Regions from separate parts of the Streptomyces sp. NPDC029292 genome, predicted to be linked through region 1. Evidence: predicted binding sites of a transcription regulator. Region 1 holds the regulator's gene; the other holds the start of a gene.

Region 1 (14,795 bases):
ATCGTCGCCCCAGACGCGTTCGACCAGTTCGGCGTCGTGGCGGCCCTCGACGTAGATGCGTCCGGCACGGGCCACCCGGGCCCGCGCGCCGGGGACGGCGACCGAACCGGAGGCCGTGCGGGTGGGGCGGGCGGGAGCCGAGGACGGGCGGACCAGCGTCACCACCCTCCCCTCCAGAAGGAAGCCGCGCGGCTCCAGCGGGAACACCCGGTGCTTGCCGAAGCGGTCCTCCAGCGTCACCGTGCCCGCCTCGCAGCGGATCACCGCGCCGCAGAAGCCGGTGCCCGGCTCCTCGACCACCAGACCCGGGTCCGCGGGGACCTCGGGCACGGACTGGGGCTTCTTCCACGGCGGGGTCAGGTCCGGAGAGTACTGGCGCATTCGGATGACGATAGGAGAAGCCCGGCCGTGCCGCCGTACGACCTCCTACGACACGCCGAAGCGGGTCGCCAGCGCGTCCCGCTGAGCCCGGACAAAGGCCGCATTCACCACGCCCCCGTGTCCCGGCACGTACACCGCGTCCTCCCCGCCCAGGTCGAGCAGCCGGTCCAGCGCCGCCGGCCAGTGCGAGGGGACGGCGTCGGGGCCGGCCTGGGGCTCGCCCGACTCCTCCACCAGGTCGCCGCAGAAGACGGTCTCCGGTGACGACGGCGATCCGGGGACCAGGACCACCAGGTCGTGGGCGGTGTGGCCGGGGCCCACGTTCGCGAGCAGGACCTGTACGCCGCCGCCCAGGTCGAGGGTCCACTCGCCGGACACCAGGTGGCGGGGGTGGACCAGGAGGTCCGCCGCCTCCGCCGCAGAGCGCGGATCGAGACCGTTGCGTACGGCGTCCGTGCGCAGCTCCTCGCGGTCGTGCGCGAAGACCGTGTCCAGGCCGACCGCCCCGAACACCTCCACGCCCGCGAACGCCGCCGCGCCGAAGACGTGGTCGAAGTGGGGGTGCGTGAGTGCGAGATGCGTCACCCGGCGGTCCGTGCCGAGCAGTCGCCGCGCCTCCGTACGCAGGCGCGCGCCCTCCCCGAGGCTCGACCCCGCGTCGATCATGAGCGCCGCCCCCTCGCCCACCACGAGCCCGGCCGTGCAGTCCCAGACCGGAAGCCGTCGCCGTCCGACCCGGGGCGCCAGCCTTTCCCACCCCAGCTCTTCCCAAGTCACGCTCATACGGAGACGCTAGCCGTGGGAGTGTGCCGGGCACGACATCGCAGGCCCGCCCTTGCCGGGGTCGTACCTCACCGCCGTACACTGGGCCGGGGAACGCTGGCACTCACATGCGCTGAGTGCCAGGCCGAAGGCCACGGGGAAGACTTCTGGAGGTGTGCGCGATGCTCAGTGAACGCAGGCTCGAAGTGCTGCGCGCCATCGTCCAGGACTACGTGGGCACCGAGGAGCCGGTCGGTTCCAAGGCGCTCACCGAGCGGCACCGCCTCGGGGTCTCCCCGGCGACGGTCCGCAACGACATGGCCGCGCTGGAGGACGAGGGCTACATCGCCCAGCCGCACACCAGCGCCGGACGCATCCCCACCGACAAGGGCTACCGGCTCTTCGTCGACAAGCTCGCGGGCGTCAAACCGATGACCGCGCCCGAGCGGCGGGCCATCCAGAACTTCCTCGACGGTGCCGTCGACCTCGACGACGTCGTCGGGCGGACCGTACGGCTGCTCGCGCAGCTCACCCGGCAGGTCGCCGTCGTGCAGTACCCGTCACTCACGCGCTCGACGGTGCGGCACGTGGAGCTGCTGTCCATGGCTCCGGCCCGTGTGATGCTGGTACTGATCACGGACACCGGCCGGGTCGAGCAGCGCATGATCGACTGCCCGGCGCCGTTCGGTGAGACGTCGCTGGCGGATCTGCGGGCCCGGCTGAACAGCCGGGTCGCGGGTCGCCGTTTCGCGGACGTCCCGCAACTGGTGCAGGACCTGCCGGACGCCTTCGAGGCGGAGGACCGCGGTACGGTCGCGACGGTGCTCTCCACCCTCCTGGAGACACTCGTCGAAGAGACCGAGGAACGGCTGATGATCGGCGGCACCGCCAATCTCACCCGTTTCGGACATGACTTCCCTCTCACGATCCGGCCCGTACTCGAAGCGCTGGAGGAGCAGGTCGTGCTCCTCAAGTTGCTTGGTGAGGCCGGGGATTCGGGCATGACCGTACGGATCGGTCATGAGAACGCGTATGAGGGACTCAACTCCACGTCCGTGGTCTCGGTCGGCTACGGTTCGGGCGGCGAGGCAGTAGCCAAGCTCGGCGTGGTCGGACCGACACGCATGGACTATCCGGGAACGATGGGAGCGGTACGAGCGGTGGCACGGTACGTCGGACAGATCCTGGCGGAGTCGTAAGTGGCCACGGACTACTACGCCGTACTCGGCGTGCGCCGCGACGCGTCCCAGGACGAGATCAAGAAGGCGTTCCGGAGGCTCGCGCGCGAGCTGCACCCGGACGTCAATCCCGATCCGAAGACGCAGGAGCGGTTCAAGGAGATCAACGCCGCGTACGAGGTGTTGTCGGACCCGCAGAAGAAGCAGGTCTACGACCTCGGCGGTGACCCGCTGTCCCAGTCGGGCGGCGGCGGCGCGGGCGGCTTCGGTGCGGGTGGCTTCGGGAACTTCTCGGACATCATGGACGCCTTCTTCGGTACGGCGTCGCAGCGCGGCCCCCGGTCGCGTACGCGGCGTGGCCAGGACGCCATGATCCGGCTCGAGATCGAGCTGGACGAGGCAGCCTTCGGCACGACGAAGGACATCCAGGTCGACACGGCCGTCGTCTGCGCCACCTGCAACGGTGAAGGCGCGGCGCCGGGGACCTCGGCCCAGACCTGCGACATGTGTCGCGGGCGGGGTGAGGTGTCCCAGGTGACGCGGTCCTTCCTGGGCCAGGTCATGACGTCCCGTCCCTGCCCGCAGTGCCAGGGCTTCGGGACCGTCGTCCCGACCCCGTGCCCGGAGTGCGCGGGCGACGGGCGGGTGCGCTCGCGTCGCACCCTGACCGTGAAGATCCCGGCCGGTGTCGACAACGGCACGCGGATCCAGCTCGCGGGCGAGGGCGAGGTCGGGCCCGGTGGTGGTCCCGCCGGTGACCTCTACGTCGAGATCCACGAGCTGCCGCACGCCGTGTTCCAGCGGCGCGGGGACGATCTGCACTGCACGGTCACCATTCCGATGACCGCGGCGTCGCTCGGCACCAAGGTTCCGCTGGAGACTCTCGACGGGCTGGAGGAGGTCGACATCCGCCCCGGCACGCAGTCCGGGCAGTCGATTCCGCTGCACGGGCGGGGCGTCACGCATCTGCGGGGCGGCGGGCGCGGTGACCTCATCGTGCATGTCGAGGTCACCACTCCGACCAAGCTCGATCCCGAGCAGGAGCGGTTGCTGCGGGAGCTGGCCGTGCTGCGCGGTGAGGAGCGGCCTATCGGGCAGTTCCAGCCGGGTCAGCAGGGGCTGTTCTCGCGGTTGAAGGACGCGTTCAACGGTCGCTGACGGGGTTTCCGGCGGGGGCGGTGACGGGCTTTTCTCGCCCCCGCCGCCCCTGCCCTTCCCGTCCCTGGGGCTCCGCCGCCAGACCCCCTTATCGGCCTGAACGGCCTCGTCCTCAAACGCCGGACGGGCTGAAGAATGTCGGCCGGGACCGGACGGTGCGGGTGGCCTATGCCAGGCGGAAGGCCCGATTCGGACTTGATCGGAGGACGTGACAACATGCCGTCATGTCCTCCGCACTGACCGATCTCTTCCCTCATCCGATCGTGCAGGCCCCCATGGCGGGCGGCGTCTCCGTCCCGCACCTCGCGGCCGCCGTGTCCGAGGCCGGCGGGCTCGGGTTCCTCGCCGCCGGGTACAAGACCGCCGACGGTATGTACCAGGAGATCAAGCAGCTGCGCGGGCTCACGGGACGGCCCTTCGGCGTGAACCTCTTCATGCCGCAGCCGGAGTACGCGGACAAGGCCGCCGTCGAGGTCTACGCCAACCAGCTCGCCGGTGAGGCCGCCTGGTACGAGACCGAGCTCGGCGACCCCGACAGCGGCCGCGACGACGGCTACGACGCCAAGCTCGCGGTCCTCTTCGACAACCCGGTGCCGGTGGTCTCCTTCCACTTCGGCTGCCCCACCGCCGACGTCCTGGAGTTCCTCGCCCGGGCCGGCACGCTGACCGTGGTCACCGCGACCACGGCGGAGGAGGCGCTGGCCGTGCAGCGGGCGGGCGCCGCCGCGGTCGTCGTACAGGGCGTCGAGGCGGGCGGCCACCAGGGCACCCACCGCGACAACCCGGAGACGGACGGTACGGGTATCGGGCTGCTCTCACTGATCGCGCAGGTGCGCGAGACCGTGCAGATCCCGATCATCGCGGCCGGCGGCATCATGCGCGGCAGCCAGATCGCCGCGGTGCTCGCGGCGGGCGCGAGCGCGGCCCAGCTCGGCACGGCGTTCCTCGCCACCCCCGAGTCCGGCGCCAACGCCGTGCACAAGCAGGCGCTGACCAACCCCCTCTTCGTACGGACGGAGCTGACGCGCGCGTTCTCCGGGCGCCCGGCGCGCGGACTGGTCAACCGTTTCCTGCGCGAGCACGGCCCGTACGCGCCGGCCGCGTACCCCGAGATCCACCACCTCACCTCGCCGCTGCGCAAGGCGGCGGCCAAGGCGGGCGACGCGCAGGGCATGGCGCTGTGGGCCGGACAGGGCCATCGCATGGCGCGCGAGCTGCCCGCGGGGCAGCTCGTGGACGTGCTGAACGCCGAACTCGCCGCCGCGGAGACAGCGTTGTCGGCGTCCCGGGAAGATGACGGGGGTGCGGGCCGATGACCGCGCCGGTGTTCGTGGTCGAGCACTTCGACGCGGGCGGCGGTGGACGCTACGTCCTCGACGGCCCCGAGGGGCGGCACGCCGTCTCCGTGAAGCGCCTGCGGCCCGGCGAGGACATCATCCTCACCGACGGTGCCGGGCGCTGGGCGGACTGCGTGGTGACCGGCACCGAGGGCAAGGACCGGCTGATCGTCCACATGGACTCGGTGTCCGAGGAGCCGGCGGAAGAGCCGCGCATCACCGTCGTCCAGGCCCTCCCCAAGGGCGACCGCGGCGAACTCGCCGTCGAGACCATGACCGAGACCGGCGTGGACGCGATCGTCCCCTGGGCGGCCTCCCGCTGCATCACCCAGTGGAAGGGCGACCGGGGCCTGAAGGCGCTCGCCAAGTGGCGGGCGACGGCGCGCGAGGCGGGCAAGCAGTCCCGCCGGGTGCGCTTCCCGGAGGTCGCGGACGCGATGACGACCAAGCAGGTTGCCGCACTTCTCGCCAAAGCCGATCTGGCGGCGGTGCTGCACGAGGACACCGAACTAGGGACCGAGCCGTTCGCGACGGCCGAACTCCCCTCCTCCGGGGAGATCGTGCTGGTCGTCGGTCCCGAAGGCGGGATCTCCCCCGAGGAGGTCGAGCTCTTCACCGGTGCGGGTGCGAGGACGTTCCACCTGGGGCGTACCGTGCTGCGCACATCGACCGCCGGGACCGTGGCGGCGGCGCTGCTGCTGGCCCGCACCGGCCGCTGGTCCTGACATCCACGGGGGATCGCGTTGGAACTCGCCCAAGTACGGCTGCTCGTCTCGGACTTCCCGGCCTGCTACCGCTTCTACGCCGAAGTCCTCGGCCTCAAGCCCCAGTCGGGCGCGGCCGAGGGGCCGTACGAGAAGTTCAGCCCCGCCACCGGCTCGGCGGGCATCGCCATACAGGACCGCGCGATGATGGCCGAAGTCCTCGGCGAACTCGGCGACTCGGCGACCGGCCACCGTTCACTGGTGGTGCTGCGGGTGGACGACCTGGACGCGTACTGCGAGCAGATCACCTCGCGCGGCGCCACCGTGCTGCACGGTCCGGCCCCCATGACCGAACGGATGCGCGTCGCCCACCTCAAGGACCCCGAGGGGAACCTGGTGGAACTCCAGGAGTGGCTCCTGCTGCGCGGCTGACGAACGGGTTTTCGCCCCCGCCTCCCCTACCTTTCCCGTATCTGGGGGCTGCGCCCCCAGCCCCCGCTTCGGCCTGAACGGCCTCGTCCTCAAACGCCGGACGGGCTGAAAACCTGCGGAACCCTCGTTCGGGTGGTCGTGCGCATCGTGGCCGCATGCGGTCTACCGCGGTGCGCGGGACAGTGGCAGGCTGCCGTCTATGGGGGCTTTGAGGCGTATACGGCGCCGGATGGGGCGTAGGCAAGTACTGGTGGCCGTCGGGCTCGGGGCGGCCGGAGTGTTCGGGGTGGCCGCGTGCGAGCCGACGGGCGGGTTGAGTTCCGCCTCGGTGGCCTACACGACCGACCAGACCGCGACCAAGGAACTCGAACGGCAGCACGTGGACGTGCGCTGGCTCAGCTGCACGGCCTCGTACGGCGGGAACAACAAGGCCTACACCCCGGGCAGGACGCCCTCGCCGACCGAGAGCACCGTCGCCTCCGTCGACTGCCGGGGCCAGACCTCCGACGGGCGGGAGATCACCGTCAAGGGCAAGGTCACCCGGGCCGTCGACGGCGCGTGCGTGCGCGGGGACCTCGTCGCCAAGGTCGGCGGCAAGGAGTGGTTCCACGTGCAGGGCCTGGGGAACTGCAACGCCACGCAAACCCCCAACCCGCCGATCTCGTACCAGCCCACGAACGGAGGGCCCAACCCCACCGTCACCGTCACCGTGACGAAGACCATGTGGTGCAAGGGCGACCCCACCTGCTGGCCCTCCCAGGGCAAGTGAGGTGCCCGGCCGCGCGCGGATCGGGTGACCCATTGATCGAAACCCCTGTCCGGGGCCGCCGACGCTGCATAGGGTGATCGGGTGACACAGTCCGCACCCTCCGCGTATCTCCGGTTTCCGCATCTGCACGGCGAGTTGGTCGCCTTCACCGCCGAGGACGACGTCTGGGTCGCCCCGCTCGACAGCGGAGGCCGGGCCTGGCGGGTCAGCGCCGACAACGTGCCGGTCAGTCATCCGCGCATCTCCCCGGACGGCGCGACCGTCGCCTGGACGTCGACGCGTGACGGGGCGCCCGAGGTGCACGCCGCCTCCCTGGAAGGCGGCCCGGCCACACGGCTGACGTACTGGGGGAGCGGGAAGACCCAGGTGCGCGGCTGGACCCCGGACGGACAGGTGCTCGCGCTCAGCACGCAGGGCCAGGCGAGCCTGCGGCGCAGCTGGGCCCGCGCCGTCCCGCTCGACGGCGGCCCGGCCACCACCCTTCCGTACGGGCCCGTCGGCGACGTCGCCCACGGCGGCTCCGGTGGTGTCGTGCTCCTGTCCGCTCCCATGGGGCGCGAGGCCGCCTGGTGGAAGCGGTACCGCGGCGGTACGGCGGGCAAGCTGTGGATCGACCGCGAGGGTGACGGCGAGTTCGTACGGCTGCATGAAGAGCTCGACGGGAACCTCGAGTACCCCTTGTGGGTGGGGGAGCGGGTCGCCTTCCTGTCGGATCACGAAGGGGTCGGGGCGCTGTACTCCTCCCTCCCCGACGGATCGGACCTGCGGCGGCACACGCCGATCGACAGCTTCTACGCCCGGCACGCGGCCACCGACGGCACGCGGGTCGTGTACGCGTCCGCCGGTGAACTGTGGCTCCTGGACGACCTGGAGGGCGCCGAGCCGCGCTGGCTCGACATCCGGCTCGGCGGACAGCGCGTCGATCTGCAGCCGCATCCCGTGAGCGCGTCCCGCTGGTTCGGCGCCGCCGCGCCCGACCACACCGGACGCGGCAGCGCGATCTCCGTACGCGGCGCCGTCCACTGGGTCACCCACCGCTCGGGGCCCGCCCGCGCGCTCGCCGCCGAGCACGGCGTACGCGCCCGGCTGCCCCGCACCTTCCGCGCCGACGGCGAGGAGCACGTGGTGTGGGTGACCGACGCCGAGGGCGATGACGCCCTGGAGTTCGCCCCGGCGACCGGAGTCGCCCCCGGAGCGACCCCGCGCCGGCTCGCGGCCGGACAGCTCGGGCGGGTGCTCGGGCTCGCGATGGCGCCCGACGGCAGCCGTGCCGCCGTCGCCTCGCACGACGGACGGGTGCTGCTCGTCGAGCGCGAGAGCGGCGAGGTCCGCGAGGTCGACCGCAGTGCGGACGGCGATGTCTCCGGGCTGGTCTTCTCGCCCGACTCGGCCTGGCTTGCCTGGTCGCACCCCGGCCCGCGCCCGCTGCGCCAGCTCAAGCTCGCCAACACCGCCGACCTGTCGGTGACCGAGGCGACCCCGCTCCGATTCCGGGACTACGCACCGGCGTTCACCCTCGACGGCAAGCACCTCGCCTTCCTGTCGGCGCGCTCCTTCGACCCCGTCTACGACGAGCACGTCTTCGACCTCGCCTTCGTGGGCGGCTCACGGCCGTACCTGATCACCCTGGCCGCGACCACGCCGTCCCCCTTCGGGCCGCAGCGCCACGGCCGCCCCTTCGAGGCGCCCGACAAGGACGAGACGCCCGACAGCGAGGGCGCGCCCGCGACCCGGATCGACCTCGACGGACTCGGGGACCGGATTGTGCCGTTCCCGGTCGAGGCCGCCCGCTACTCGGGTCTGCGGGCCGCCAAGGACGGGCTGCTGTGGCTGCGCCATCCCGTACACGGCGTACTGGGCGCCTCCCGCGCCACCCCGGACGACCCGGACCCGAAGACCGAGCTGGAGCGGTACGACCTCGCCCAGCAGCGCATCGAGCATCTCGCCGCGGACGCCGACCACTTCGCCGTCAGCGGCGACGGCAAGCGCGTCCTGCTGTGGACCGACGGCAAGCTCAAGGTCGTACCGAGCGACCGCCGCGCCTCGAACGACGACGAGAGCGACACGAACATCACCGTCGACCTGTCGAGGGTCCGCCAGACCGTCGACCCGGCCGCCGAGTGGCGTCAGATGTACGACGAGACCGGCCGCCTCATGCGGGACAACTTCTGGCGGCCCGACCTGGGCGGGGTCGACTGGGACGGAGTGCTCGAGCGGTATCGGCCCGTCCTCGACCGGGTGGCGACGCACGACGACCTGGTGGACCTGCTGTGGGAGGTGCAGGGCGAGCTCGGCACCTCGCACGCGTACGTCACTCCGCGCGGCGGATGGGGCGGCGGCGACCGTGCGCAGGGGCTGCTCGGGGCCGACATCTCCCGTCACCAGGACGGCAGTTGGCGCATCGACCGGATCCTGCCCTCCGAGACCTCCGACCCCGACGCGCGGGCGCCGCTCGCCGCACCCGGGGTCGCGGTGCGCGCCGGGGACGCGATCGTCGCGGTCGCCGGGCAGCCGGTGGACCCGGTGGCCGGGCCAGGCCCGCTGCTCGTCGGCACGGCGGGCAAGCCGGTCGAGCTGACCGTCTCGCCGTCCGGCGGCGGCGATCCGCGGCACGCCGTGGTCGTACCGCTCGCCGACGAGGAGCCGCTGCGCTACCACGCGTGGGTCGCGGACCGGCGCGCGTACGTCCACGAGCGGTCCGGGGGACGCCTCGGCTATCTCCACGTACCCGACATGGTCGGCTCCGGCTGGGCGCAGCTCCACCGCGACCTGCGCGTCGAAGTGGCCCGCGACGGGCTGGTCGTGGACGTCCGCGAGAACCGCGGCGGCCACACCTCCCAGCTGGTCGTCGAGAAGCTCGCCCGCCGGATCGTGGGCTGGGATCTGCCCCGCGGAATGCGGCCGTACAGCTACCCGGAGGACGCGCCGCGGGGTCCCGTCGTCGCCGTCGCCAACGAGTTCTCCGGCTCGGACGGCGACATCGTCAACGCGGCCATCAAGGCGCTGGGGATCGGGCCCGTGGTCGGCACCCGCACCTGGGGCGGCGTGATCGGCATCGACAGCCGCTACCGGCTCGTCGACGGCACGCTCGTCACCCAGCCCAAGTACGCCTTCTGGCTGGAGGGTTACGAGTGGGGCGTCGAGAACCACGGCGTCGATCCCGACGTCGAGGTCGTGCAGGCTCCGCAGGACCACGCCGCCGGGCGTGACGTCCAGCTGGACGAGGCGATCCGGATCGCGCTGGCGGCACTGACGGAAAACCCGGCGAAGGCTGCGCCCGCCTTGCCGCCGCTTTGATCCTCGTCCCCGCCGTGGGCGGGTGCCGCGTCGTTGTGGCTCGGGTGATCCGCCGCGGGGGTGCCTCCGGCGGGGTGCCGGGTGCGTTGTGGTGCGGGTGATCCGCCGCTCGCGGCGGATGTTCCCCGCCCGCGCGCCCTTTCGGGCGGGCGGGCGAGAGCCGTAGGCCGCCCGTGTCGTTGGGCCGATACGATGCGGGAGTAATGATCAGCGGGGCGTGAGGAGGCACACGCATGGCGGGAGAGCCGCAGGACGACTGCCTGTTCTGCAAGATCGTCGCGGGGCACATTCCGGCGACGGTGATCAGGGAGACCGAGACGACCGTCGCGTTCCGGGACATAAACCCACAGGCGCCCACCCACGTCCTGGTCATCCCCAAGGTGCACTACCCGGACGCGGCGTCGCTGGCGGCGGCCGAACCCGCCATCGCCGCGGACCTGCTGCGTGAGGCCGGCGAGGTCGCGGGCGAGGAGAAGCTGGAGAGCTTCCGGATCGTGTTCAACACCGGCGGCGGCGCCGGGCAGACCGTCTTCCACGCGCACGCACACCTCCTGGGCGGTCGCGGCATGCAGTGGCCGCCGGGATAACCCACCTTGTCCGTACGTGAATTGGTGGTCCTCGGCACCGCCAGCCAGGTCCCCACCCGGCACCGCAACCACAACGGCTATCTGCTGCGGTGGGACGGCGAGGGACTGCTCTTCGATCCCGGCGAGGGCACGCAGCGGCAGATGCTGCGTGCCGGGGTCGCCGCGCACGACCTGCACCGGATCTGCGTCACTCACTTCCACGGGGACCATTCCCTCGGGCTCGCCGGGGTGATCCAGCGCATCAACCTCGACCGGGTGCCGCACGAGGTGACCGCTCACTATCCGCGCTCAGGGCAGCGGTTCTTCGAGCGGCTGAGGTATGCGACGGCCTATCGCGAGACCGTCGCGCTGACGGAAGCGCCGGTCGAGGTCGACGGTGTGCTCGCGACCACGCCCTCGTACACCTTGGAGGCCCGCAGGCTCTCCCACCCCGTGGAGTCGTTCGGGTACCGGCTGGTCGAGCCGGACGGGCGGCGGATACTGCCGGAGCGGCTCGCCGAGCGCGGTATCAGGGGGCCCGACGTCGGGCGGCTGCAGCGGGAGGGCTCGCTTCACGGGGTGTCCCTCGACGACGTCAGCGAGGTGCGGCGCGGACAGCGGTTCGCGTTCGTCATGGACACCCGGCTGTGCGAGGGCGTGGACGCGCTCGCCGAGGGGTGCGACCTGCTCGTCATCGAGTCGACCTTCCTGGACGAGGACGAGCAACTCGCCTCCGATCATGGTCACTTGACGGCCGGTCAGGCAGGGCGGGTGGCGCGGGACGCCGGTGTACGGCATCTCGTGCTCACCCACTTCAGCCAGCGCTACGCCGAACCCGACAAGTTCGCGCGGCAGGCCCGCGCCGCCGGGTTCGAGGGGGAGCTGACGGTGGCGCACGATCTGCTCCGAGTGCCGGTTCCGAAGCGTCTGTAAAGCACCCGTACCATGCTTTGATGCCCCTCCCCAAAGCAGAACTGCACCTCCACATCGAAGGCACCCTCGAACCCGAGCTGGCCTTCGCGCTCGCCGCGCGCAACGGCGTCACGCTGCCGTACGCGGACACCGAAGAGCTCCGCAAGGCGTATCTCTTCGACGATCTCCAGTCGTTCCTGAACCTGTACTACGAGCTCATGGCCGTCCTGCGGACGGAGCAGGACTTCGCCGACCTGGCCGACGCCTACCTCGCGCGGGCCGCCGCGCAGGGCGTGCGGCACGCGGAGATCTTCTTCGACCCGCAGGCCCACATCGCCCGTGGGGTGGGGATGGGGACGGTCGTCGAGGGACTGTCCAGGGCGCTGGCCCGCAGCGAGGAGACGCACGGCGTCTCCACGCAGCTGATCATGTGCTTCCTGCGGGACGAGTCCGCCGAGTCGGCGATGCAGACGCTGGAGGCGGCGAAGCCGTACCTCGGCCGGATCGTCGGCATCGGTCTCGACTCCGCCGAGGTCGGGCACCCGCCGGTCAAGTTCCGCGAGGTGTACGAGGCTGCCGCCGCCCTGGGGCTGCGGCGCGTCGCGCACGCCGGCGAGGAGGGGCCGCCCGCGTACATCACCGAGGCGCTGGACGTGCTCGGCGTCGAGCGCATCGACCACGGACTGCGCTGCATGGAGGACGCCGAACTGGTCGAGCGGCTCGTGCGGGAGCGGATCCCGCTGACGCTGTGTCCGCTGTCGAACGTACGGCTGCGGGCGGTGGACATGCTGGAGGACCATCCGCTGCCCGCCATGATGGACGCCGGGCTGCTGTGCACCGTCAACTCCGATGATCCCGCGTACTTCGGCGGGTACGTCGGGGACACCTTCCACGCGGTGCACGAGGCGCTCGGCATCGGTCAGGAGCGGTTGCGGGAGCTGGCGCGCAACTCGTTCGTGGCGTCCTTCCTGGAGCACGACGAGGAGCGGCGGGCGCGGTACATCGCCGAGGTCGACGCGTACGAGTTCGAGTAACCGTCAGATGGTTCCGGGCCCCGGTGCGGCTGCCGCTGCCTGCCGGGGTCCTGCCGTGTCGTACGCCGTGCGCCGGGCGGGCATGGCCTCCAGCGGGATCTCCACGATCGGGTGTTCCAGGCTGCCGCGCCTCGGGCGCAGCGCCACGGCCGTCATCGGGACGGTGACCAGGAGCAGTCCGAGCGCCAGGATCACGCCCATCGCCGGGTAACCCGCCCGCGCCGACAGCAGACTGCCCGTGAGCGGGCCGCACGCCGTGCCGAGCGAGGAGGCGGAGCCGACGAGGACCGCCCAGCGGCCGCGCGGATCCAGGGACGCGGCGAGGCCGATCACGTACGAGAGCACGACCGGGTAGAGCGTGTTCCAGGCGATCTCGCCGGTCGCGAACGACGGCAGGTCGCTCGCTGCCGCGCTGAGCGCGATGCAGCCGGCGATCAGCGCCGTGCCCGCGCCGATGGGGAGCGCGCGGCCGAGTCGCGGGCCGAGTGCGCCCGCGCCGATCACGCCCAGCAGTCCCGCTCCGAGCGCGGCCGCGAAGACCGCGCCGACCGAGACTTCGGTGAGCCCCGCCTGCGTCAGGCCGATGCGGCCGCTGACGCCCCAGAGGGAGTTCTGGGCGAGGGACCAGAAGAACATGGCGGCGGCGAGGAGGAGGCCGGAGCGGGCGTGCGGGAGGGGCGTTGCGGTGAGCGCGGTCCGGGGAGTGGCCGTGCGGGTGGGCAGGCGCCGGGTTACGGGCAGGACGAGCAGCGCCGTCAGCGCGATCGCGGCGAGCGGGAGGCCGTGGGCCGGGCCCAGGTGAGGGATCGTCAGGTACAGCGCGCCCGCGAGGCCGGAGACGCCGAGCAGGCCCAGGGTGGAGATGCGGTGGGGGTCTCGTTGGGCGGCTATTCCGGTGGCGGCGACGGTGGTGGCCGTGCCGGAGCCGAAGCCGCCGGCCATCGCACCGGCGACGACGAGCGGGACGCTCGTGGTGAGGGCGGCCGTGCCGTAGCCGACGGCGGCGACGAGCAGGCCGGTGCGGGCCAGCCGCCGTGCGCCGAAGCGGTCGACCCGGGACGCGAGCAGGAAGCCCGCGGCAGCCGAACTCAGCAGCAGGGCGCTGCCGATGGAGCCGGCCTGCGTGGCGGAGAGCGGGAGGCCCGCGTCCAGTCTGCCGACGGTGGTCGGCAGCAGATACGCGGCGAGGTACCCGGCCGTGAAAAGGGCAACGAGGGGCCAGGGGGTGGTGGTGCGGGCGGACACGGGCGTTCCCAGGGCATGCGAAGAAGCGGCTCAAGAAGGGGGGTGGGCGGCCGTCGACGGACAGGAACGCGCGGGCAATTTGTATCAAGGGGGTGGGGGCGCACAGAAGGTGGGGTGGTGTGATGTGGGGCACGTTGTGTTTGGGGTAGGAGTGGTGGGGTAGCCGTAGGCGTCCCCCGCGGGGTGTGTCGGCTGGTTTTCGCCGCTCCGCCCCTGCCCGTCCCGTACCTGGGGGCTGCCGCCCCCAGACCCCCGCTTCGGCCTGAACGGCCTCGTCCTCAAACGCCGGACGGGCTGGAGACAGCCCTCCGGCGCTTGAGGAGCGGGGTCTGGGGCGGAGGCCCAGGGCGGGACGGGCAGGGGCGCCGGGGGCTAAAAAACAGCCCCCGGCGTGACCGACGCCGTCCCGCGTGCGGTGTGGTGCACACTGGCCAGATCCGCACCACGTCAGGGAGCGCACCGTGATCGCGTCCAACGGAGAGCGACCGTACTGCCGGCCCCACGTCGACCCGCTCGCCGGGCTGCGCACTCCGCAGGACCCGCCCTGGGACGTCTACCTCACGGGCACGGTCTTCCTGGACATCATCTTCACCGGACTCGATTCGGCGCCCGTGCGCGGGACGGAGTCCTGGGCCCGCGGGATGGGGTCGAGCCCCGGCGGCGTGGCGAACATGGCGACGGCGCTGGCGCGGCTGGGGCTGAAAACCTCCCTGGCGGCGGCCTTCGGGGACGACCACTACGGCGAGTACTGCTGGGACGCCCTGGAGCAGGGCGAGGGCATCGACCTCGCCCCGTCGCGCACCGTGCCCGGCTGGCACTCGCCGGTCACCGTGTCGATGGCGTACGAGGGCGAGCGGACGATGGTCAGCCACGGGCACGAGCCGCCCCCGGAGGAGCCCGCGCCGGAACACGCCCCACGCGCGCGTGCCGCCGTAGCCTCGCTGACGCCCGGCACGCGCGCGCAGTGGATCGCCGAGTCCGCGCGCGCGGGCACCCGGATCTTCGCGGACGTCGGCTGGG
Region 2 (14,795 bases), on a different contig from region 1:
CGCGACCGCGCGGCGGAGCGCCTCTCGGGCAAGCGGGGAGTCGTCGCAGACGAGGACGGATGTCATGGCCGCCCTCCGCAGCTGATGCGCGTCACCTTGAGCCTCCAGGCTGGTACGAATCGTCACCTGTGCGGTCGACACTCGCCGACGGCTACTGCCGCCTGCCCGAGCGCTTGTTCCTTCAACCGCCTCCGCCCTCTCAACGATGGTCACTCGAAAGAGTTACGGGGCAGTCGGTCGTCTTCGGCACTCTACGTGAGGGTGCGGACACGGTGCAGACATGCACGCGGACCCTCAACGTTTCATCACAAGCTATGCCCCATTTAGCCTGTTTTCTTCCCATTTGTTGGTGTCTGCGGCTAGATTCGCAATGAGTCATATTTTCATCTCCTTAGATCGTAGATGTACGGTCGGTGGGCACAGAGCAGCCCAGAACGGCAACAAGGGGACACGCAATGGCAGATTTTTCTCGCCTTCCCGGTCCGAACGCGGACCTCTGGGACTGGCAGCTCCTCGCGGCCTGCCGCGGGGTCGACAGCTCGCTCTTCTTCCACCCGGAGGGCGAGCGTGGTGCGGCACGGAGCGCTCGCGAGAACTCGGCCAAAGAGGTCTGCATGAGATGCCCGGTACGCGCTGAGTGCGCGGCGCACGCGTTGGCGGTACGTGAGCCTTACGGCGTGTGGGGCGGGCTGACCGAGGACGAGCGCGAAGAGCTCATGGGGCGGGCGCGCAACCGGCTGGTCTCGGCGTCGGCCACCGGAAGCGGTCACGCTTCGAACAACTGAAGGAACGTTTCTGCATGGCGGGCACGCACCGTCGTGCCCCTCCTCTTCCCGACGCTACCGAGCCGCGGCCCGTGCCAGCCGGTCCAGCGTCGCCGCCACCGCCGGCACCTGCGCCAGGTCCGGCAGCGTGAGCGCGACAATCTCCCGCCGCACCGGCGGTTCCACCGTCACCATGCGGGCTCCCTTGGGACGTACGGACTCGATGGCGAGCTCGGGCAGGACCGCGACCCCGAGACCCGCGCCGACGAGGCCGACCACGGCCGGGTAGTCATCGGTGGCGAAGTCGATGCGCGGCTCGAAGCCCGCACCCCGGCAGACCTCGACCAACTGGCCGCGACAGCGCGGGCAGCCCGCGATCCATGGCTCCGCGGCCAGTTCGCCGATCGCGACCGACTCGGCCCTGGCCAGGCGGTGCCCCTCGGGCACGAGCCCGACGAGCCGGTCCCGCAGCAGGGGCCGTACGACCAGGTCGTCCCACTCCTCGACGCCCGCCGCGCCCTCGTACCGGAACGCGAGCGCGATGTCGCAGTCGCCCTCGCGCAGCATCTCCACCGAGCGCGGCGGTTCGGCCTCCTCCAGGGAGACGCGGGTGCCGGGGTGCGCGGCGCGCAGCGCGGCGAGGGCCGTCGGCACGAGGGTGGAGCTGCCGCTGGGGAACGACACGAGCCGGACCCGGCCCGCGCGCAGGCCCGCGATGGCGGCGACCTCCTCCTCGGCGGCCGTGAGCCCGGCGATGATGCCCGCGGCATGCCGGACCAGCGCCTCACCCGCCTGGGTCAGGCGCATCTCGCGGCCGGTGCGGATCAGCAGCGGTGTGCCCACGGACGACTCGAGCGCCTTCATCTGCTGGCTGACGGCGGGCTGGGTGCAGCCCAGCTCACGCCCCGCCGCCGAGAAGGAGCCGGTGGCGGCGACGGCGCGCAGAACGCGGAGATGACGGGCTTCGATCACGTATTGAGCATAAGTGAGTCTTGGGTACGGCGACGAATATCGCGGTGACGCTTTGGCCCTTATCGCCTAGCGTGGTGCCATGAAGCTTCTGTCTCTGAACCTGGGCCGTCCGCAGGACGTCGCGTACACGGACCAGGCCGAAGGCGTGACCGGCATCGACAAGCGGCCGGTGGACGGGCCCGTGCGGGTGACGGCGCCCGGACCCAAGGGGGTCGGCGCGAGCGGTCTCGCCGGGGACGCGGTGTGCGACACGCGCCATCACGGCGGGGACGACCAGGCGGTGTACGCGGTCGCGCGCGAGGATCTGGACGACTGGAAGCGCGAGCTCGGCCGGACGCTGCCCAACGGGGTGTTCGGCGAGAACCTCACGACGCAGGGGCTCGACGTGTCGGGGGCGCGGATCGGCGAGCGCTGGCGCGTCGGCTCCGAGGTGGTGCTGGAGGTCACCTGCGGCCGCATCCCGTGCAGCACGTTCCAGGCGCATGTCGGCGAGAAGAGCTGGGTGAAGCGCTTCACCCAAAAGGGTGCGCCCGGCGCGTATCTCCGTGTGGTCGAGCCCGGTGAGATCCGCTCCGGCGACCCGATCGAGATCGTGCACCGGCCGGACCACGACGTGACGGTGGCGCTCCAGTTCCGGGCGGTCACGACCGAACGGGAGCTGCTGCCACGCCTGTTGGCCGCCCGCGGGGCACTGCACCCGGAGTCGCTGGCGAAAGCGGAGAAGTACGTGTCCGAGCACGGCGCGTAGCAGCGGACGCGCGCGACGCGTAGCACCCTGCGCAGAACTCGTGGAGTGCGCGCAGGTGTTGGGTGGTGCGCGGCGCCGGATCCCTGGTCAGGTCACTAACCTTGCGCCATGACAACGGCTTTGATTACGGGATCGACCGCGGGCATCGGCGCCGCCTTCGCACGACGGCTGGCGGCCGACGGGCACAACCTCGTGCTGGTGGCGCGCGACACCAAGCGGCTGGGCGAGCAGGCGACCGAGCTGCACGACCGGCACGGCATCGAGGCGGAGGTGCTGACGGCGGATCTGGCGACCGACGACGGCATCGAGGCGGTGGCCACGCGGCTGGGCGACCGCAAGAACCCGGTCGACCTGCTGGTCAACAACGCGGGCTTCGGCAACAAGGGCCGCTACCTCGACGTATCGATGGCCGACGAGCTGAAGATGCTCAAGGTGCACTGCGAGGCGGTGCTCCGGCTGACGTCGGCGGCCACCGAGGCCATGCGGGAGCGCGGCCGGGGCGGGGTCGTCAACGTCGCGTCGGTGGCCGCGTTCGTGCCGCGGGGCACGTACGGGGCGTCCAAGGCGTGGGTCGTGCAGTTCACGCAGGGCGCGGCGCGGGACCTGGCGGGCAGCGGCGTACGGCTGATGGCGCTGGCCCCCGGTTTCGTGCGCACCGAGTTCCACCAGCGCGCGGGCATGGGCACCGACAACATCCCCAAGTGGATGTGGCTCGACGCGGACAAGCTGGTCGCGACGGCGCTCGCGGACCTGGCGCGCGGCAAGTCGCTGTCCATCCCCGATCCGCGCTACAAGGCGCTGATGGGCGTGGTGAAGGTGACCCCGCGGGCGTTGCTGGGCGGGATCTCGTCGAAGACGGGGCGGAAGTACGGCCCCCAGTAACGGCCGCCGTTCAGTAGGTGGTGTCGTCCCTCCGGTGGGAAAATGAGGGTGTTCTACCGGACCCAGGGCCGGAGGCGGCGCCATGACATTCGTACAGCTCATCGACTGCAAGACCAGCCGGTTCGACGAGATGAACCTGCTGATGGACACATGGGTCGAACAGACCAGGGGCAAGCGGACCGCGACGCACAATGTGATCGGCAAGGACCGGTCCGACGAGACCCACTTCATAGAGATCGTGGAGTTCCCGTCGTACGAAGAGGCGATGCGGAACTCGAAACTTCCCGAGACGGACAGGATCTTCCGGGAGATGGTGGCGCTCTGCGACGAGATGCCGACGTTCACGGACCTGGACGTGGTCCGCGACGAGCAGTTGTACGCGGCCAACATCCGCAAGTTCTTCGAGACGGTGGCCGCCAAGGGTGAGCTGTCACCGCTCAACGACCTGCTGGCGGAGAACTACCACGACCACGATCCCGCCAACGAGCAGGACACCATCGGGCTCGACGCGATGCGGCGCGAGATCGGGATGTGGCGAGGCGGGTTCGACTTCGCCTTCACCGTCGACGACCAGCTCACCGAGGGCGATCGCGTTTGCACGCGGTGGACCTGGAACGGCACCCACAACGGCGACTTCATGGGCATTCCGGCGACCGGGCAGCAGGTCGCCATGACCGGAGCGACCATCTTCCGCTGCCAGGAGGACGGGAAGATCGTCGAGGGCTGGTGGCAGTACGACCGGCTGGGGCTGATGGCCCAGCTCGGCGCGCTCGACGCGCTGGAGGGCTAGCACTCAAGGGAGAAGCCCCCGTTCCCTGACCGGGAACGAGGGCTTCTTCAAGCTGTCGGGCCTCAGTGGGAGTGCCCGTGGCCGTGGCCGTGACCGGCGTCGGCCTCTTCCTCGGCCGGCTTCTCGACGACCAGGGTCTCGGTCGTGAGGAGCAGGGAGGCGATGGAGGCGGCGTTCTCCAGGGCGGAGCGGGTGACCTTGACCGGGTCGATGACGCCGGCCTTCACCAGGTCGCCGTACTCGCCGGTGGCGGCGTTGAAGCCCTGGCCCTTGTCGAGCTCGGCGACCTTGGAGGTGATGACGTAACCCTCCAGGCCGGCGTTCTCGGCGATCCAGCGCAGCGGCTCGACGGCGGCGCGGCGGACGACCGCGACACCCGTGGCCTCGTCGCCGGTCTTGCCGAGGTTGTCCTCCAGGACCTTCACGGCGTGGACGAGCGCGGAGCCACCACCGGAGACGATGCCCTCCTCGACCGCGGCGCGGGTCGCGGAGATGGCGTCCTCCAGACGGTGCTTCTTCTCCTTGAGCTCGACCTCGGTCGCGGCGCCGACCTTGATCACGCACACGCCGCCGGCCAGCTTCGCGAGGCGCTCCTGGAGCTTCTCGCGGTCCCAGTCGGAGTCGGTGTTCTCGATCTCGGCCTTGATCTGGTTGACGCGGCCCACGACGGCCTCGTGGTCGCCGCCACCGTCGACGACCGTGGTGTCGTCCTTGGTGACGGTCACGCGGCGGGCGGTGCCCAGCACGTCCAGGCCGACCTGGTCGAGCTTGAGGCCGACCTCCTCGGCGATGACCTGACCGCCGGTGAGAGTGGCGAGGTCGCCCAGCATCGCCTTGCGGCGGTCGCCGAAGCCCGGGGCCTTCACCGCGACGGCGTTGAAGGTGCCACGGATCTTGTTCACGACCAGGGTCGACAGGGCCTCGCCCTCGACGTCCTCGGCGATGATCAGCAGCGGCTTGGAGGCGTTGGACTGGATGACCTTCTCCAGCAGCGGCAGCAGGTCCTGGATGGAGCTGATCTTGCCCTGGTGGATGAGGATGTACGGGTCCTCGAGGACGGCCTCCATGCGCTCCTGGTCCGTCACGAAGTACGGCGACAGGTAGCCCTTGTCGAAGGCCATGCCCTCGGTGAAGTCCAGCTCCAGACCGAAGGTGTTGGACTCCTCGACGGTGATGACACCGTCCTTGCCGACCTTGTCCATCGCCTCGGCGATGAGCTCGCCGACCTGCGGGTCCTGGGCGGACAGACCGGCGACGGCGGCGATGTCGGACTTCTCGTCGATCGGGCGGGCGGTCGCGAGGAGCTCCTCGGACACAGCCTTGACCGCGGCGTCGATGCCCTTCTTGAGCAGGGCGGGGGACGCGCCGGCGGCGACGTTGCGCAGGCCCTCGCGCACGAGCGCCTGGGCGAGCACGGTGGCGGTGGTCGTACCGTCACCCGCGATGTCGTTGGTCTTGGTCGCCACCTCCTTCACCAGCTGGGCACCGAGGTTCTCGAACGGGTCGTCGACCTCGACCTCACGGGCGATGGTGACACCGTCGTTGGTGATGGTGGGGGCGCCGAACTTCTTGTCGATGACGACGTTGCGGCCCTTGGGGCCGATCGTCACCTTGACCGTGTCGGCAAGCTTGTTGACGCCGCGCTCAAGGGCGCGACGGGCGTCCTCGTCGAACTTCAGGATCTTCGCCATGGAGCGATTCAGCCCTCTCGGAAAACTTGGGAGAAACGAACTGCGCCCCCAGCGCCCGGCTTTTTCAGGTGGCGGGGGCCAGGGGCGCAGTTCACTGCAAAACTGGGTGAATTACTTCTCGATGATCGCGAGCACGTCGCGAGCCGAGAGGACGAGGTACTCCTCGCCGTTGTACTTCACCTCGGTGCCGCCGTACTTGCTGTACAGCACGACGTCGCCGACAGTGACGTCGAGCGGAAGACGGTTACCGTCCTCGAAGCGGCCCGGGCCCACAGCGAGGACGACGCCCTCCTGGGGCTTCTCCTTCGCGGTGTCCGGGATGACCAGGCCAGAGGCCGTGGTCTGCTCGGCGTCGAGCGGCTGGACCACAATGCGGTCCTCGAGCGGCTTGATGGCAACCTTGGAGCTGGCGGTCGTCACGATCCGACCTCCCCCTTCGGAGATCTCACGGGGTTAACTGTCTGAGGTGGCGACCAGGTCGATCCGTCGTCGCGGGTGCCGGACCTGCCCGTCGCTATTGGCACTCTCCAGGGGGGAGTGCCAGACCTGAGACTATGACTGCGATTAGCACTCGGTCAAGCGGAGTGCCAAAAGCCTCCGGCGTGGCGCAGGGTTCCGGGCACCCGGCGTGGGTGTGAACGTACCTGGGGACTGCCGCCCCCAGCCCCCCGCTTCGGCCTGCACGGCCTCGTCCTCGAACTCCCCCACTCTCGGCTTCTCCCCCACTCTCGACTTCGCTCGAGCGGGGGACCCCCACGACGGGCCGAAACGTCAGAGGTAGTTTTCAAGGCGCGCAGGCGTGAAGCCCTCCGCCTGGATGCGCCTCAGCAGCCTGGTCGTCGCCTCCGTGAGGTTCGGTTCGCCGAAGCCGGTCAGGATGTCGCCCGGTCGCAGCCGGCGCGCGTCAGCCACCCGCCCCAGCACCACGGCCGCGACCCCGCAGTCGGCGGCGGCGCGGAGCGTGGTGCTGTCGTACCTGCCGTACGGGGGCCGCAGCAGCCGGGGCCGGACGCCGAAGCGCTGCTTGAGCTTGTCCTGCTGGCCGCAGATCTCAGCGCGCTGGCCGACGTACGGGAGGCCCCTCAGGGAGGCGTGGTCGAGGGTGTGGTTCTGGACGCTCGCGCCGACCGCCCGCAGCTGCGCGAAGTGCCCGTACCCCGGCCCGACGACACGGTCCGTGAGGAACACGCTGACCGGCAGCCGCAGTTCACGGACCATGTCGACGAACCGCGGATCGCGCTCGGCTCCGTCGTCGTACGTCAGGAAGACCACCCTGTCGCGGGTGCGGACGTGGTCCACGACGGGCGGCAGTCCGGGCCCCGCGGTGCGCGCGGCGGTCCGGGCGGGCGGTCTCGGCGCCGGGGCGAGCGGGGCGGTGAGCCCCCAGCGGCGGTACGCCGACTCATGCGGCCGTACCTTCTGCGCCGCCTTCTTGCCCAGCCGTTCGATCGGGTCGACGGACTGGGCGCAGCCGGTGAGCAGCACGGCCGCGAGCAGCCCGGCGGCCGGCGCGCGCATCCTCACAGGTAGTCCTCCAGGCGTGCCACCGCGTACCCCTTGTCCGTCACCCTCTTCATGAAACGGCGGACCATGTCGCGCATCGTGCCGTTCCAGTCGTTCTTCCCCCGGAAGTGGGTGAGGACGATGTCGCCGGGGTGCAGGTCGCGGTCGTCGTCCCGGTACTCCCAGTGGTCGACGAAGACCTCCTCGTCCCAGATCGGGGCGTACTTGATGCCGCAGCTCCGGGCGGCGCGCAGGGTGTCCTGGTTGTAGTTGCCGTAGGGCGGCCGGAAGACCGTCGGGCGCTTGCCGAACTGCTCCCTCATCACGTCCTGCATGCCGCAGATCTCGTGCCGCTGCTCCTCATAGGAGAGTCCGGGCAGGTAGGGGTGGTGCAGCGTGTGGTTGTTGAGGGTGACGCCCCGGTCGCGCATCCTCCGGAAGTACGCGTAGTCGTCCTCGACCAGGTAGTTGCTGAGGAAGGCGGTGTACGGGATCTTCAGGTCGCTCATCATCCGCAGGAACTTCGGGTCCTTCTCCTCACCGTCGTCGATGGTGAGGAAGACGACCTTGTCCTTGGTGGGGATGGTCGTGAAGACCGGGGGCAACTCCTCCTGGTCCTCGACCTCGAACCCCGCCCTGGCCTCGATCACCGGCTTCCTGACGGGCGGCGGCGGGGGCGTCAGCGGCGTCTCGTCCAGCCCCCAGCGCTTGGCCGCGGCGACCCGCTCGGCGTGCGCGAGACGGAGTTTGGAGGCGTACGAGTCGAGGGCGCGGGCGGGGGGCGCGTGCAGCGCCGGTGCCGCACCGCCGGAGCCGCCGTCGGAGCAGCCGGACGCGAGGGCGGCGACGGCAAGCACGGCGATTCCGCCACGGACGCCGATTGCTCGACGCATCCCCGTCCCCTTCATGCCGTTTTTATAATTTTGTCGCACTAGTCGCATGGCGCCGGATCCTCCCAGGTCATGGCCCGTACGGGGCCCCGACACCGCGGCCGGACGCGCACCGTCCACCGACTGGCCCACAATGGCCCGGTGAACGACGTCTCCTTCGCCTCCCTCCTCACCCCCGAGGGCCGCGCCCTGCTCGACGAGGTCCGCGACACCCAGCCGGCACAGGAACTGGCCGTCGCCACCCGGCTGCGCCGCGAGCACCCGGCCGAGCTGGTCTCGGCGGCCCTCGGGCAGGCGCGGCTGCGGCAGCGGGCGGCGGCGAAGTTCGGGGCCGAGGACGCGGGGCGGATGTTCTTCACCCCCAACGGGGTCGAGCAGTCGACCCGCACGACGGTCGCCACGCACCGCGCCCGGCGATTCGAGGCGATGGGGGTAAGTTCCGTCGCCGACCTCTGCTGCGGCATCGGCGGCGACGCGATCGCGCTCGCCCGCGCCGGGATCCGGGTCCTCGCCGTCGACCGCGACCCGCTGACGGCGGCGGCGGCACGGGCCAACGCCGACGCGCTGGGCCTCGCGGACCTGATCGAGGTGCGCGAGGCGGACGTCACCGAGGTGGACACGGCGGAGTACGACGCCGTCTTCGTGGATCCGGCGCGGCGGGGCGGGCGGGGCCGGATCTTCGACCCCGAGGCGTACTCACCGCCGCTGTCCTGGGCGACCGAAACGGCGCTCAAAGCCCCCCGGGCCGCCCTGAAGATCGCCCCCGGCATCCCCCACGAGGCGATCCCCGCCGAGGCGGAGGCCGAGTGGATCTCGGACGGCGGCGATGTGAAGGAGGCGGTGCTGTGGTTCGGCACGGAGCCCGGCCTGGTGCGGGCCACACTGCTGCCGGGCCCGCGTGAGCTGCGCGGCCGCGGGCTGCCCGACCCGGCGGTGCGGCCGCTCGGGCGTTACCTGTACGAGCCCGACGGCGCCGTCATCCGCGCGCATCTCGTCGCGGAAGTGGCCGAGGAACTCGACGGCGGGCTGATCGACGAGACCATCGCGTACGTCACGGCGGACGAGCTGCGCCCCACTCCGTATGCCTCCGCGTACGAGATCACCGACCAACTCCCCTTCAACGTCAAGAAGTTGAAGGCGCTGCTGCGGGAGCGCGGAGTCGGTGTGCTGACGGTGAAGAAGCGGGGTTCGGCCGTCGAGCCGGAGGAGCTGCGGCGGAAGGTGAAGCCGCAGGGGCCGGCGTCCGCGACGGTGTTTCTCACCCGGGTGGCGGGCGCCCCCACGATGCTGGTGGGGGCACCCGCGTAGCCGCCTACTGGTGGTGGACCGTCTCAGCGGCAGGCCTCGGCCCGGGTGAGCAGCAGCTCGCGTTCGCGGGCGTTGCGGGCGAGTTCCGCGGCGCGTGTGAACTCCGCCCGCGCCTCCGTCCTGCGCCCGAGCCGGGCGAGGAGATCCCCGCGCACGCTGGGCAGCAAGTGGTAGTCGCGCAGGGCGGGTTCGTCGGCGAGGGCGTCGACGATCTCCAGGGCGGGGCCGGGGCCGTCCGCCATCGAGACGGCGACGGCACGGTTCAACTCGACCACGGGGGAAGGGGACCGGACCGCCAGGAGCCCGTACAGGGTGGCGATCCGGCCCCAGTCCGTGTCCTCGTACGCGTACGCCTGCGCATGGCACGCGGCGATGGCGGCCTGGAGGGCGTACGGGCCGGGGCTGCCGGTGGCCACGGCGTTGGAGCGGCCGAGGGCGGCGAAGCCGCGGCGGATCAGCATGCGGTTCCAGCGGCGGCGGTTCTGGTCCTTGAGGAGGACCGGCTCGCCCGACGGGGCGGTGCGGGCTGCCGCGCGTGACTGCTGGAGCTCCAACAGCGCGGCCAGGCCGTGCACTTCGGGTTCCTTGGGCATCAACTCGGCCAGGACGCGGGCGAGCCGGAGGGCGTCCTCGCACAGCGCGGGGCGCAGCAAATCGTCGCCCGCGGTGGCGGCGTACCCCTCGTTGAAAATCAGGTAGATGACTTCGAGCACGGACCCGAGCCGGGCTTCACGCTCCGGGCCGTACGGCACCTCGAAGGCGACGCCCTTCGTCGCGAGCGTCCGTTTGGCGCGCACGATGCGCTGGGCGATCGTCGCCTCGGGGGCGAGGAAGGCGCGGGCGATCTCGGGGGTGGTCAGGCCGCCGAGCAGCCGCAGCGTGAGTGCGATGCGGGCCTCGGCGGAGAGGACGGGGTGGCAGGCCGTGAAGACGAGGCGCAGCAGGTCGTCGTCGATGTCGTCCGGGTCGGAGGGTTCGTCGAGGTGGTGCGGGGCGGTCACCGAAAGGTCCCGCCCCACCTCCTCCAGCTTGCGCGCGTACCGTTCCCGGCGGCGTACGAGGTCGATCGCGCGGTGCTTGGCCGTGGCCGTCAGCCAGGCGCCGGGGTTGTCCGGCACGCCGTCCCGCGGCCACTGCTCCAGGGCGGCGACCAGGGCGTCCTGCGCCAGCTCCTCGGCGATGCCGACGTCCCGGACGATCCGGGCGACGCCGGCGATGATGCGGGGAGACTCGATACGGAAGATCGTCTCGACGGTCTCGCCGGCACCGGACGCGGGGATGGTGGGCTGCTGTTCCACAACCCACCATCAGACACCCACGGCGCGGCCGGGCCAAGTCGCGACTCAGCCCTCCGCGATCTCCCGCACCTCGCAGGTCACCGTCCAGTGCTCCTCGTGCACCTTCAGGAAACGCTTGGTCCACTCCAGGGCCTCGGCCATGTCCTTGCACTGCATGAGCGCATAGCCGCCGACGACCTCCTTGGACTCGGTGAAGGGCCCGTCGGTGACGGACAGCTGCCCGTCCGCCCAGTGCACCCGCTTGCCCTGGGCGGACGGCGTCAGCCCGGCGGTGTCGAGCATGACCCCCGCCTTGGTGATCTCCTCGAGCAGCTCCCCCATCCGCTGCATCAGCTCGGGGCTGGGGCCCTCGGCGGGCGCGGTGCTCTCGTCGATCTGGACCAGCGACAGGTAGCGCGGCATGGTGACTCCTCGGGTCTTTCGAGTTTCGGAGGCGGGGCTTCTCCCTGCCTCTCACCCCTGCGTCGAACGGGAGACGCTGCTTTCGACACTGCCTCCGGAATTCTTCGAGATTTCTTCCGCGGGGGGCGTATTCGCAGGTCGGGGCGGGTTCCCGTGCAGGACCGCAGTCGCCGGCGACGCGGCGGCGAGCAGCCCCGCCGCCACCCAGTAGGCCGCCGAGAAGGCATGGACCAGCCCCGCGGGCCCCGGCCCGCTCGCGGTCGCGGTCCCGGTCGCAGTCGCAGTCGCAGTCGCACTCGCACTCGCACTCGCACTCGCACTCGCACTCGCACTCGCACTCGCGCTCGCGCTTCCGGCGACGGTGACCAGTACCCCGAGCCCCACCGCCCCGCCCACCTGCCGCGAGCTGTTGAGCAGCCCGGACGCCATCCCGGTCTCCTCCGGCGACACCCCCGTCGTGGCCGATGTACCCAGCGGTACGAAGCCCAGTCGGTGAGCAGTCCGCCCACGAGCATTCCGACTTTATGAACCTCGTCGGGGCTAGCACGGGGTCCGAAGCGCGCGTGTTGACCGAAAGGCCTACACGTCCGGGGCGAGGGTCCTGGACGTGTAGCCCTCGCGGAGGCGGACTGTCAGTCGGCGAAGTCCTGCCGAGCGCGCCGCCTCCGACGACGGCGGCTCAGTGACCGGCACCTCCCCCGCGACGAAGGCGTCCCACCACGCGTCGTCGCGCGCGGTGCGCGAGAAGAAGGTGTGCCACACCCAGCGGGGGCAGCCGTCGACGGTGACCGGGCGGCGTACGCGGCGCAGATGGCCCGCTGCGGAGAGGTTGTTGAGCGCTGTGGCGATGGCGCACTGGCCGTACGAGAGGTGTTTCGCCAGCGTCTTGATGGAGAGATCCGACTCGTCGTCCAGGCGGTCGACGTATGTGGCGATCGACGCCTCGCGGACGGGAAATGCGCGAAGTCCCTGCCCCTACGGGGTTCTTGGTCGGGGGCCGACTTCTTTCCGTAGCCAGGATTGGCCAGGGGGTGGGCGGAGGGGCGCGGGGCAGCACTAAGCTGGGCGGTAGCCATGGATCGAGTCCTTTTCGATCTGGTGGTCAGACCCCCGCGTGGTGCTCTAACACCCACGGGGGTCGATGCTTTCCCGGCGCACGCTACACGTTCGCCACGCTCCGCCGCGACCCGATCACGAAAAGTCATCTCCCCTGGCCCAGGCGGCACTTGGGCCGCCCACAAGGGGAGGGTGGGCGGGTTGAACCACCCACCCATTCCTTGCAAAAGAGTCTCGAACCCCGACTCCCGAAGCTCAAGCTCCGACGTGCGCGACGAACTCCGCCCACGCGGCGGCGGGGACGGTCAACTCGGGGGCATCGCCCGTGGGGTTGAGCTTCGAGTCCCGGATGCGGACGGCGCTGGGTCGGAGGGCAATCTCGACGCAGTTGTCGCCTTCGGTGCCGCTGTAACTCGACTTGAACCAAGCGAGTTTCGTGTTCACCACTGGTCCGCCACCTCTCTGATGAGCCGCGCCGATTCCTCCGTACCGAGGGCCTGCATGCGGATCACGCCAAAGCGCTGCGCGAGCTTGCTGACTGTCTCCGAATCGGCGTGCAGCACACTCATCGCCTGACCCTCCTCGTAGGCGCAATGCTCGTGGTCGGGGCTTTCCAGCAGCACCATGGGGCCGTTGATCCCGGTGTGCGTACCCTGACTGATCGGCATCACTTGACTGTCCACATTGGCAATGCGCCGAGCTCCAGCAGGCGTTCTCGCCACATCTTGAACTGATTCCCGCAGTACCTCCGCGCGGTCGGCGACTGCTCACCCACAGAACCCCACCTCCACCTGCGCACACCACGCTGCGCGCACCACTGGTCACTTCGGGATTACTACAGGTCACCGACGTCCCACAGGCGAACGGTTCCATCGCTTCCGGCGGTGGCGAGCCAGCGTCCGTCCGAGCTGAAGTCGGCGCACAGGACAGAGTCGTTGTGGCCGGTCAGCTTCTTTCCCTTTCGCGGGTCGGAGGGCCCGTCGGTGTGCCAGAGCTGTACGTCGCCCCCGTACAACTCGGCGACGGCGAGGAGCGGTCGAGTCGGGTGAAACACCCCGGTCCTTACCGCACCGAGCTTGAACGGCTCGGGCCCCCAGCTGTCGGGGCCGCGCTCGCCGCCACAGTTCTCCTCCCTTGGGACCGAACAGGGCGAAGCTGTTGTCATAGCGGCTGGCGGCGAGACCTGGGCCGTAGTGGTACAAGGGGTTGTCCCTGCCATTCCAGAGATCCGTTTTCAGCACGGGGGACTTGGGGTTCCCGAACCCAGGCGCTGGGCTCCGCCAGATCCTGCCCTTGTCATCCATGAGTGCCAGACTGCCGTCGATGAGGAAGTCCAGCCCCACGACGTGCCTGTCGCCCTGATCGACGTCGTCGAGGCCGGCTGTCGTGACAAATGTGTACGCGCCTTCGCCGGATTCCTTCCACACACCAGCCCATGACGAGACGCTGCAGGCCAAAAAGCGCCGCGCGCGATGGAAGGCAATGAACCTGAACGGGAATTCACCGCTCTTCTGATTCTGGACAAGCTTGGTACCCCGTGGCCGGACGTGGCGGGGATCCCGGATTTCCGCCCCTCCCCGACTGCTCCGGACGCCCGTACGGCCTCCGGAGATGTCGCTGTCCGACGTACGGAGTGCTGCGGCGCGCCTACTGCCTGGGGCGAGCGTGCGCCAACTCCTCTACTGGCGTTATCTGTTGACGTGCCGGGTCACCTGAGCGACGCCCACAGCTCACTCGCCTCCGGCTCGTTCGCCACCACCCGGTTCGGGTCCGACGGGGCCGTGACCACCGGCATCATGACCGTCTTGACGTCGTCGGAGGGCAGGCCCTTCAGGCTCTGGCCGAGCTTCATCAGCTCGCCCAGCGAGTCGAGTCCCGTGTCGGTGGTGAGGCTGCCGGTCACCGCGTCCGCGACCTTGTAGAGCTTGGTGGGGTTGGTGAGGAGGTCCGTCGAGGAGATCTGCTTCAACAGCGCCTTCACCAGCTTCTGTTGCAGACCTATCCGGCCCAGGTCGCTGCCGTCGCCTATGCCGTGGCGGGTGCGGGCGAGGGCGAGGGCCTTGGTGCCGTTCAAGTGATGGGTACCGGCCGCGAGATGCAGATGGCTCTGGTCGTCGTCGATGTCCTCGTCCGTCGTGACGGTGACGCCGCCGAGTGCGTCCACGAGGTCCGCGAAGCCGGAGAAGTCGATCTCGATGTAGTGGTCCATGCGGACGTCAGTCATGGACTCGACCGTCTTCACCGCGCAGACCGGACCGCCGATCGAATACGCGCTGTTGAACATCGCGTTGTACGCCACCGAGGTCGTCCCCCCGGACGAGGTGGGGCACGACGGGCGGGTCACCAGGGTGTCCCGGGGAATGCTCACCACGGTCGCCTTGGTGCGGCCCTCGTCGATGTGGACGACCATCGCGGTGTCCGAGCGGGCACCCGAGCTGCTGCCGCCGCCGAGCTTCGCGTTCGCCGTGCCGCTGCGCGAGTCGGAGCCGAG

The links. Region 1 encodes HrcA, which represses chaperone genes, less so after heat shock. Its sites were predicted from a motif close to TTNGCACTCNGNNNNNCNGAGTGCNAA; they were not measured.
Positions count from the first base shown of each region.
Region 2: a site for HrcA is predicted at 6,412-6,438, ahead of groES (co-chaperone GroES). Genes of this name have one in related genera too.

Region 1 is NZ_JBVHXR010000004.1:236,695-251,489, forward strand. Features, by position in the region: gene ACZ4WS_RS12175 (DUF3097 domain-containing protein) at 1-381, opposite strand, end outside; gene ACZ4WS_RS12180 (MBL fold metallo-hydrolase) at 427-1,164, opposite strand; gene hrcA (heat-inducible transcriptional repressor HrcA) at 1,326-2,342, shown strand; gene dnaJ (molecular chaperone DnaJ) at 2,343-3,479, shown strand; gene ACZ4WS_RS12195 (nitronate monooxygenase) at 3,704-4,795, shown strand; gene ACZ4WS_RS12200 (16S rRNA (uracil(1498)-N(3))-methyltransferase) at 4,792-5,541, shown strand; gene ACZ4WS_RS12205 (VOC family protein) at 5,560-5,952, shown strand; gene ACZ4WS_RS12210 (hypothetical protein) at 6,182-6,721, shown strand; gene ACZ4WS_RS12215 (S41 family peptidase) at 6,803-10,018, shown strand; gene ACZ4WS_RS12220 (histidine triad nucleotide-binding protein) at 10,252-10,605, shown strand; gene ACZ4WS_RS12225 (ribonuclease Z) at 10,612-11,517, shown strand; gene ACZ4WS_RS12230 (adenosine deaminase) at 11,538-12,530, shown strand; gene ACZ4WS_RS12235 (MFS transporter) at 12,534-13,775, opposite strand; gene ACZ4WS_RS12240 (carbohydrate kinase family protein) at 14,237-14,795, shown strand, end outside.
Region 2 is NZ_JBVHXR010000002.1:36,027-50,821, reverse strand. Features, by position in the region: gene ACZ4WS_RS05110 (response regulator transcription factor) at 1-66, opposite strand, end outside; gene ACZ4WS_RS05105 (WhiB family transcriptional regulator) at 456-785, shown strand; gene ACZ4WS_RS05100 (LysR family transcriptional regulator) at 840-1,736, opposite strand; gene ACZ4WS_RS05095 (MOSC domain-containing protein) at 1,816-2,484, shown strand; gene ACZ4WS_RS05090 (SDR family NAD(P)-dependent oxidoreductase) at 2,593-3,366, shown strand; gene ACZ4WS_RS05085 (ester cyclase) at 3,449-4,156, shown strand; gene groL (chaperonin GroEL) at 4,219-5,847, opposite strand; gene groES (co-chaperone GroES) at 5,959-6,267, opposite strand; gene ACZ4WS_RS05070 (polysaccharide deacetylase family protein) at 6,619-7,365, opposite strand; gene ACZ4WS_RS05065 (polysaccharide deacetylase family protein) at 7,368-8,291, opposite strand; gene ACZ4WS_RS05060 (THUMP-like domain-containing protein) at 8,382-9,548, shown strand; gene ACZ4WS_RS05055 (RNA polymerase sigma factor) at 9,572-10,846, opposite strand; gene ACZ4WS_RS05050 (YciI family protein) at 10,892-11,248, opposite strand; partial or broken gene ACZ4WS_RS05045 (hypothetical protein) at 11,300-11,737, opposite strand; gene ACZ4WS_RS05040 (hypothetical protein) at 11,828-12,010, opposite strand; gene ACZ4WS_RS05035 (DUF397 domain-containing protein) at 12,560-12,748, opposite strand; gene ACZ4WS_RS05030 (Scr1 family TA system antitoxin-like transcriptional regulator) at 12,745-12,972, opposite strand; gene ACZ4WS_RS05025 (WD40 repeat domain-containing protein) at 13,140-13,358, opposite strand; gene ACZ4WS_RS05020 (LCP family protein) at 14,013-14,795, opposite strand, start outside.